Regions from separate parts of the Rhizobium sp. MHM7A genome, predicted to be linked through region 1. Evidence: predicted binding sites of a transcription regulator. Region 1 holds the regulator's gene; the other holds the start of a gene.
The links. Region 1 encodes LexA, which represses DNA repair genes until DNA is damaged. Its sites were predicted from a motif close to TGTTCNNNNTGTGTTCNG; they were not measured.

Region 1 (4,760 bases):
GTGGAAGGAACGGCGCGTCGGCGAAAGCGCCCTGCCGAAAATGCCGGCCCTGCGGCTGGCCGCTGCGGTCGCACGCTTTTTCAGCGGCGTTTTCCTGACTTCGCTGATCGGCGGCTTTTCCACGGCGCTGTTTTCGATCGAGCATTTTCATCGCCTGACGGCCTATGGTCTCCCGGCAAACCTCGCGACCATGCCGATCATCTCCTTCATCGTCATGCCGGCCGGGTTGTTGGCGATGCTGCTCATGCCTTTCGGGCTTGATATATTGCCTTGGAAGGTGGTCGGATTCGGCCTCGATCTGGTGATCGTGGTGGCAAAGACGATATCCGGTTGGGGCGGGAATATCGGCGTCGGTCGATTGCCCAGCTGGTATTTCACGCTGGCCGTGGCAGGTTTCCTGCTGATGACCTTGCTGCGGACGCGGCTGCGCCATGTCGGCACCGCTCTCATCGCCGTCTCGACGCTTGCAGTAGTGGTTCTGCCGGCATCCCGGCCGCCGGATCTGGTGATTTCGGAAGACGGCGCGCTCGTCGCGGTCGTCACGCCGGCAGCAATGGCCTCCAATCGCGAAAGGCCGCCGGATTTCATCTTCGATCAGTGGCAGAGGGCGCTCGTTCTGACGGTGCATAATCCGCCGACGATGCTGGATAGTCCTGCGAGCCCGGAGGATAAGGAGAGGCGCCTCAGGCTTTCCCGCGAGCAGCAGAACGAAGCGAAGATCGCGATGCAGGCGGCCGCGGCCGGCGCTGAGGCGGAAAGCTTTTCCTGCCTCAGGAAAGCCTGGTGCATAGCCAAGCTTGCAAACGGTCATATCGTGACCGTCATCGAAAATGCCGCCTATCTCGGCCCTGCTTGCGATGCCGGCGATATTGTCGTAACGTCGGTACGCCTGCGCTTCGCCAGCTGCCGCTCGGGTGCGGCGCTGTTTACCGGCGAAACGCTGCGCAGGACCGGTTCGGTCGAATTGCGTTTCACTGAGAGCGGCCTCGAGGTCGCGACGGCCTTCGATGCATTATCGCGGCCATGGATGCGCCACCGCGCCTATGATTGGCGCAGCAACAGTTTTACCGATTCCGGCCCGTCCAGCGTCAGTGATAGCGGCGGATGAGGCCGACCAGCTTGCCCTGCACCTTGACGCGGTCGGGTCCGAAGATGCGGGTCTCATAGGCCGGGTTGGCGGCTTCCAGGGCGATCGATGCGCCCTTGCGGCGGAAACGCTTCAGCGTTGCTTCCTCGTCGTCGACGAGGGCAACGACGATATCGCCGGGACTTGCAGTGCTGCCGTTACGGATGATCACCGTATCGCCGTCGAAGATGCCGGCGTCGATCATCGAATCGCCCTTGACCTCCAGCGCGTAGTGCTCACCGGAGCCAAGCATATCGGCGGGAACGACGATGTCGTGCGTGTTGTTCTGGATCGCCGAAATCGGAACGCCGGCGGCGATACGTCCCATGACCGGCACGGAGACGGAGTTGCCGTTGTCTGCGACCGCCTTTGCCGCAGCAGGGGCGGCGACCGGCTGGGGCTTGCCGAGGCTGCCCTCGATAACGCTCGGCGAAAAACCGCGGCGCGGTTGAAGACTGGGGCTATAGGCCTCTGGAAGCTTGATCACTTCGAGCGCTCGGGCGCGGTTCGGTAGGCGGCGAATGAAGCCGCGTTCCTCTAGCGCCGTGATCAGGCGGTGGATGCCTGATTTCGAGGCGAGGTCCAGAGCATCCTTCATTTCGTCGAAAGAGGGAGGAACGCCGGATTCCTTCATGCGCTCATGAATGAAAAGGAGAAGCTCCTGTTGTTTGCGCGTGAGCATCGACGTCAGACCCCGTGATTGAAACAAATCCAGAACAGACACTATATGTTCCATATGTGTTCTGCAAGTAGCTAAATTTCCGTAAAACTTCCCGTCAACTCGTTGAGATTTTTATTTTCATTCGCCGGATTTGGCGCGCAAGCCTTGAATTGACCGCGTGCCGTCGCACATCTCATGCCATTTCAGGGAGAGGGACATTATGAAAGACCATTCCGCCAAGCCGCACCCGCTGGATCATGTCGTGTTGCCTGTCGTCAATATAGACCTGGCGCGCGAGAGGCTCGGGAAACTCGGCTTCACCGTTGCCGCCGATGCGCGCCACCCCTTCGGCACGGAGAATGCCTGCGTATTCTTTGCCGACAAGACCTATCTGGAGCCGCTCGGTGTAGCGAGCGTCGAGGAGAGCGAGCTATCGGCGCGGCAGGGTAACGTCTTTACCGCCCACAACCAGGCCTTTCGCTTCCGCTGCGGCGAGGAAGGGCTTTCGGCGATAGCCTTCGGCACCGGGGATTGCGGGCTCGATCATAAGAGTTTCATCGACAAGGGATCGAGCGCCGGCAAGATGCTGGAGTTTAGTCGGACTATGAAAATGCCGGATGGTTCCGAGAGCATCGGGAGCTTCAGACTGGCTTTTGCCGGCGATCTCCGCGCGCCCGATCTCCTTCTCTTTGCCGTCGAGCGCGTCAACCCGTTGCCGGCCGATCGCGGTTCGCTGGAAAGGCATGACAATGGCGTCACCGGCATTGCTGAGGTGGCGCTCTGCGCACCGGAGCCGGCGGCTTTCGCCGCCTTCGTCGGCCTTGCCGCAGCGCAATCGGCAGCCGAGAAAACCGGGTTTGGCGTCAATATCGCGGCCTCGAATGCGAGGATCAGCCTGGTGACGCCGGAGGGGCTGGAGGCCTATTTCGAGACCGCGGTCTCACCCGCCGAGCGCGGACTGCGCGGCCGGGCAATCCTCTTCAATGTCGCCGATCTTGCCGTGACAGAAGCGCATTTGGCTGCTAACGGGGTGACGTATACGCGTAAGAACAACCGCATTCTGGTGAAGCCCGCGCCCGGCCAGGGCACGCTCTTTGCCTTCGAGGAACCACGATGAGCTCCGATACGAATTCCGAAGTCAAGATCGGCGAAGGCGATGGTCAAGTCACCTTTTCCAATACAGGCCGCCTGTCGCTGATCGCCGGCCCCTGCCAGATGGAAAGCCGCGATCATGCCTTCATGGTGGCCGGCACGCTGAAAGAGCTTTGCGGCAAGCTCGGCATAGGCCTCGTCTACAAGAGCTCTTTCGACAAGGCGAACCGCACCTCCCTCTCGGCCGAGCGCGGCATCGGCCTGGAGAAGGGCATGGAGGTCTTTGCCGATCTGAAAAAGGAATTCGGCTTTCCCGTCTTGACCGACGTCCACACCGCCGAGCAATGCGCGGAGGTGGCAAAGATCGTCGATGTCCTGCAGATCCCGGCTTTCCTCTGCCGCCAGACCGACCTTCTGATCGCCGCCGCCAGGACCGGCCGCGCCGTCAATGTCAAGAAGGGCCAGTTCCTCGCACCCTGGGACATGAAGAACGTCCTGAAGAAGCTCAACGCCAGCGGCAATCCAAACGTGCTGCTGTGCGAGCGCGGCGCTTCCTTCGGCTACAATACTTTGGTCTCCGACATGCGCTCGCTGCCGATCATGGCGGCGATGGGCGCTCCCGTTGTCTTCGATGCGACGCATTCCGTTGCCCAGCCGGGCGGGCAGGGCGATTCCTCGGGCGGCCAGCGGGAGTTCGTGGAAACGCTGGCGCGTGCGGCGGTCGCGACGGGAATTGCCGGCGTCTTCCTCGAAACCCATCAGGACCCCGACAACGCACCGTCCGATGGCCCGAATATGGTCTATCTCAGGGACATGCCGCGCCTGCTTGAGAAGCTGCTTGCCTTCGACGCAATCGCCAAGGCCTGACATTCAACAGGCTGACATGATCGTGGTTTAGGCCACGACATAATACCGTTCGAAGGCAGGAAATTGCGGCATTGTAATTTGCACGCCTTCGATTATGACAGGCTTCGAACGACCTATCACCCACCGAGCAGGAAGAACCCATGACTGCAATCACCGATATCATCGCCCGCGAGATTCTCGATAGCCGTGGCAACCCCACCGTCGAAGTCGACGTCTATCTCGAAGACGGCAGCATGGGCCGCGCGGCCGTTCCCTCGGGCGCCTCGACCGGCGCGCACGAGGCGGTCGAGCTGCGCGACGGCGGCAAGCGCTACCTTGGCAAGGGCGTTCAGAAGGCGGTCGATGCCGCCAACACCGAGATCTTCGACGCGATCGGCGGCATCGATGCCGAAAACCAGATCCAGATCGACAACATCATGATCGAACTCGACGGCACGCCGAACAAGTCGCGCCTCGGCGCCAACGCCATCCTCGGCGTCTCGCTCGCTGTCGCCAAGGCTGCCGCCCAGGCATCAGGCCTGCCGCTTTATCGCTATGTCGGCGGCGCTTCCGCCAGCCTGCTGCCGGTGCCGATGATGAACATCATCAATGGCGGCGCCCATGCCGACAATCCGATCGATTTCCAGGAATTCATGATCCTGCCGGTCGGCGCCGATACGATCGCTGAAGCCGTGCGCATGGGGTCGGAAGTCTTCCATACGCTCCGCAAGGAACTTGCCGCGCAAGGCCACAACACCAATGTCGGCGATGAAGGCGGTTTTGCACCGGGCTTGAAGAGCGCGCCCGAGGCCCTGGACTTCATCATGAAGTCGATCGAGAAAGCCGGCTACAAGCCGGGCGACGACATGTGCCTCGGCCTCGACTGCGCCTCGACGGAATTCTTCAAGGACGGCAAATATGTTCTGGAGGGCGAAGGCCGCACGCTCGAATCGGGCGCCATGGCCGAATATTTGGCCGAACTCGCGGGCAAGTATCCGATCATCTCGATCGAGGACGGCATGGCCGAGGACGACT
Region 2 (4,760 bases), on a different contig from region 1:
GAGATCGCCGAAGGTGTGTCCGCTGCCATGCCAAGGTGACGGCTCTCGTCAAGGTTCGAGAATGTCGCCTCCCCGAGCCCCCGGGAACCGGAGTGGACCAGAAGGAACAAGTCTCCCTTTCGGCCGGAGAAGGCTTCTGAAGCGTCCTCGACACCCAAAACCTCGCAGAAGTGATTGCCACCACCCACCGTTCCCAAAGAGAACGGATAAAGCGACGGCAGCAGACCTGCAGACGCCAGGTAGTCAGAAGCCGCATCCCATTCGTCAGAAGCCAGTTGACGAAGCCGCTTGGCCGTCTTCTCGATGTTGAGCTTCCGCTCGGGGATCGAGAGCCGGAACAGGGCCATTCCGCAGCCGATGTCGTTGCCGACATAGGCTGGATGGATGCGGGATGACCGGATCGCGACCCCGACGGGTCCGAACTTGCCCGGGTGAAGGTCCGGGAACGCAGCAACGGCATCTACGCCCTCAACGTCGAGTAGCTGGACCAACTGCTGTTCGGCCGCACCTTCGATCCACGAGAGTTCGGAATAGTAACGTGTAATGACGGAAGGAGCAGCCGTCACTGCTGGACCGGAGTCCAATTGGGTATTGCCCATGAAATGAATCCTAGAAACAGGGAATAGTCTCCGGCCGAGGCCAGATTTCAAAATTCGCTCTTAAGACACCGACTGGTGCTTAGGCGAAGACCCCAAAGGGGCGATTAGCGGACAGAACGGTCATGTCGGCATCTCCCTGTTTCATAAATGACTGCCTCGATAATTTCACAGGATTTCTTCCTTTGCAACCACACTCATGAGAGATAAAGGTCACGTTGCAAAAATGACAGGATTTCCTCCGGTTCGTAGCGGTGCTCGTCTTCCCGGCGGCGAAGCTCCTGATGACGGCCACCAGAAAGGAGCACGTTCGGAACTCCTTTCTGTGACGCCGTGTCGGCCTGTGCGACAAGGTGACGAGCCTGTTTATAGTCCAGGTCATCGTTCAGGCTGAAGACCGCAAGGGACAGAGATCGGAACGACTTGCGAAAAGCGCTATCGCTGTCACGATAACGATAGGAGCCGACTTCGTAGGAGACACCTTCGAAGAGGTCGAAATCACCATGATCCGGAATGTCTCCGCTCCACGGGCGGAGGTCTTCGAGATTCAGGTCGTCATCCAGCTTCCCGTTTACATAGGCGAAGGTACGCAGGTACTTGACCGTCATCAGCCAGGGCAGATTGTGCTCAAGACTGGGATTGTCCTCACTGTTGAACATGGAGCCCACGAAGATGTGCTTCAGGATACGGCGATACCTGGGTGCCGGAAACGATGGGTCAGTCGACTCCACCATGGACTGTTCCAAGGCGACAAAATCAGGCCGCGAAAAGAAATCCTGGAAAGCGTTCGACAACAGCTTCGGCTCTGCCAGGATGAAAAACAGGTGCTCAGGCTTTGAAATGGCAGCAAAGACTATGTCCTGAAGAAAAGCTTCGACATCGACGCTCCCGGCAGACACAGAGCTGAAATCGAAGACAAACACCGACGGCTCCGGCCTTTGCGGAAGACTTGCGTTCGCGAACAATGAAACATCGGTGCCGCCATGCCATTGATAAACCGGCCGCTGATACCGAAGGAAGAAAAACGGATCATTGGCCGTTGTCGTCTCAAATGGAAGTGTCATCGCTCACCTAAAAAAAAAGAGCCGCACGACGGCGGCTAAGGAGTTTCGGTTTTCAAAGGAAAAACTCAACGTCAGTTGAATTCTTCAAAATCAATATGAAGGAAAAGAAAGGGTTTGACAACAGATTTGTTTCGCCAAATGATTTTCGAAACAATTCCTTTGAGCGAGCCCATCTCGCAAGGATTTTCCTGAAAATATCGGAGTGACAGAAATGCAAATGGCACATGTGAACGAGGTCGAGTTTATCGGCCGGGTGGTAGGTCAGGTCGAGAAGCTGAAGACTTCTTCTGGTCATCCCTTCGTGAAGATGAAGGTCGAAACCGAACGTTTTGTGCGCTCCAAAACTGGCCAGCGGGACCGGCTTTTCCAGGTTCACACCGTCGTCATCCGTGAAAAGCTATCCGTGCCGGTCATGAGCGAGCACGCCGTCGCTGGTGTCGTCGTCCGAATTGTTGGCGAACTGAGCTATAATTCCGCTGGAAAAGCCGAGATCGTTGTTTGGGATCATCTTGGCCAGGCCAAGCTCATGCAGATGCCCGACAGTGCGCAGGCAACCAAGACAGAGGCACCTGCTACGCAGGCGACGAAAAATACTGGTGGTCTAGGCCGCATGACCGCGCAGAAAGACCGGAACGCCGATGAAGACGGCGGCAACGATGATCATCGCCAGTTCGAGAACGAAACAGCAGAAGACAAGACGGATGATTTTCTAAGTGGTCCGGAGTTTGTAAAGTCCAACGACCTCTCAGACGACATACCATTCTAGCAAAATTCGTAAATGATTTCAATGATTTATAAGACTTTGGAATGCCGCCGCGAGGGAACATGGGCAATAAATTTTCAATCCGGGAACATGTTGACAGCACCTTCAAGGAGCACGTTTTTGTTCCCGCTCCATCACAGTCGTTCAGCTTCTTTGGTCACTCACGTGAGCTGAAATATGTTCCGCAACTGACCAAGGAAAGCGTGCGTGTTTCGAGAAGCTCGGCCTATTCCTTCGAAATCACCTGGCGACCAGGTCACATCCTCCTGACAGGCGATCTTGGGGAGTTGACGCTCGTCCAGAAACACGCAATGCCATCCTTTAAGGAAGCGCTGGAATGGGTCGTTGACGCCGATTACGATTATCTGATGGGCAAAACCTGCGTCAAAAAAGAATACGATGCCGAGGCAACCTACGAATATCTAATCCATACGGCGAACCGCGAAGCCATCGAGCATCTGCTTGGCCATTCCGAATGGTCTTACCAGGACCAGCGATATATTCGCAGGAACGGCGTGAGGCCTGACATTCGCCGGTACCGCAAGGAATGCAAGGAGGCAGCTCTCGAATACGAGGCGGCTTTTGCCGAATACACGACCGGAGAACAAAAGGAAGAGGAACCAAGACTCGAAGATTTCCTTCCCTACAAGGAAGAATTCGGGTCGGTCCTTCGAAACCCTGGATGGAAAGACAATACGCTGTCCCGCGCGGATTATTCCAATGTCCACCATACCGTTTCCCGCGCCTGGTATGTTTGCGGCTATGAGACCTGGGTGTCGTTCTGGGTCGCGTTGAGGGCAAATGGTTATTACGACCCCACTGCAAACTCAGACAACCCGGACGCACATCCCACATTTGTGCTCAATCCTCGCAACCGCCAGGAACTGAAAGAGGAAATCAGAAATCTCTGCGACCAGCAGCACGAGATCGTCGAATTTCTGCGGGATGCAGGATTCGAGGATTATTACGGTAGCGACATTTATCCCGTGCGAACCAAATGGCAGATCGATGCCATCAAACATGGCTGCAAAATGTTGCTCGCAAAGGTAACTGCTGACGAAGAAATGGCTGCAAGGGCCGGAAAGGCGGCGTGAACGTAATGGCACAATGCAATCACTGCCAAAATGGCTTCCTGGGGAACAAGTTTGGACAGGACGTCGAATGCGTGAATGGCGTCCTGATCGATATCGATGAGGCCCATGAGGGATGGCAACGCGATGTGGCCTATCCGGTCGCGCCGTGTCATCCTAAGTGGCAACGCCAGCTTGATGGCGACGAGGACTTCCCGAATGACTGTCAGGAACGACTGGCAAGCTGGGCGTCGCCTTAGGCCGTCAAATGTATTCCGTGACCGCCGGTAAGGTCATCGCGACAAGCAGAGCGACGCCTTCTTCGACCAATGAGCCGTGTCGCGTTTGAACATGCCCAGGTAAGCTTGCCATCAGCGCCCGCCATTTCGTATTGAACCGCCCTCGCCCATCAATCCCGAAGTCCCAGCCGCGCACGCACCTTCTGCCGGGCTCATTCATATCGGCGGCGTCACCGGCCCTCATGATCCAGTCGATCAACGTCAGTATCTCGTCGTTGGAGCACCTCTTCTCTTGGAGCGCAAACATCAGGAGCGCGATTCCGATAAAGACTCCTTCACGATCACCTACATCGACGTCCGACAGAAGCCAGCAAAGGGACGTGATAACGGCTAGCCGGGGCTGACCGAGGACAATCAGGCTTTCGATAAACTGAATGAGGTTCGTTTCATCGGTGTAGGGTCGGTCGGACGGTTTAGAGCCTGAGCAATAGACCAGTCCGCAACTGAACGCGCGCTGACGATGAACCCGGATCATGTCCTCGTCTGATGATGGTTCCGACCATGCGCAGAGGCTCAGGACTTCGAGCAGATAGCCATCGAGGTCAAAGCCATCCGGACCGATGGCTCTTAATTTGCGGAGTTTCGCGAGGTGTTCGTCATAATCCATTCCGTAGTCGAGACGGGCAATCCTTTTCAGGTCCTCGTCATCAAGCGCATCAAGCAACTGCGCCAAGAGTTCTTTCTGATCTCCTGAAAACGGAACCGCGATCAACGGCACGGAACCGCCACGAGTTCGTCCTCATCCGCCCAATCAGAATAGTCTACAGCATCAGTGATGTCCGCACCCCAGCATCTGTCGGCTGGACGCTGACTGCGAAAGTCTTGAAGGCCAACCTGGCAGGCACGAAAGGCGTTGCGAACGAAACGCGCTCCTTCTTCCGACACGCACTCGGCTTCCAAAGCTAGTGTGATGTCCTTGACGCGTGATCCCTTCAAGCTGGTTTGCATCGCCGTCTCGATCAGGCCGA

Region 2: the regulator LexA is predicted to act here: its motif matches at 1,611-1,628, upstream of FFR93_RS05600 (single-stranded DNA-binding protein).

What each region holds. Positions count from the first base shown of each region.
Region 1 is NZ_VCHT01000004.1:240,454-245,213, forward strand. Features, by position in the region: gene FFR93_RS17425 (ComEC/Rec2 family competence protein) at 1-1,108, shown strand, start outside; gene lexA (transcriptional repressor LexA) at 1,089-1,808, opposite strand; gene FFR93_RS17435 (VOC family protein) at 2,008-2,904, shown strand; gene kdsA (3-deoxy-8-phosphooctulonate synthase) at 2,901-3,746, shown strand; gene eno (phosphopyruvate hydratase) at 3,887-4,760, shown strand, end outside.
Region 2 is NZ_VCHT01000001.1:975,219-979,978, forward strand. Features, by position in the region: gene FFR93_RS05590 (RtcB family protein) at 1-599, opposite strand, end outside; gene FFR93_RS05595 (hypothetical protein) at 794-1,519, opposite strand; gene FFR93_RS05600 (single-stranded DNA-binding protein) at 1,887-2,426, shown strand; gene FFR93_RS05605 (hypothetical protein) at 2,486-3,517, shown strand; gene FFR93_RS05610 (hypothetical protein) at 3,514-3,753, shown strand; gene FFR93_RS05615 (hypothetical protein) at 3,758-4,510, opposite strand; gene FFR93_RS05620 (hypothetical protein) at 4,501-4,760, opposite strand, start outside.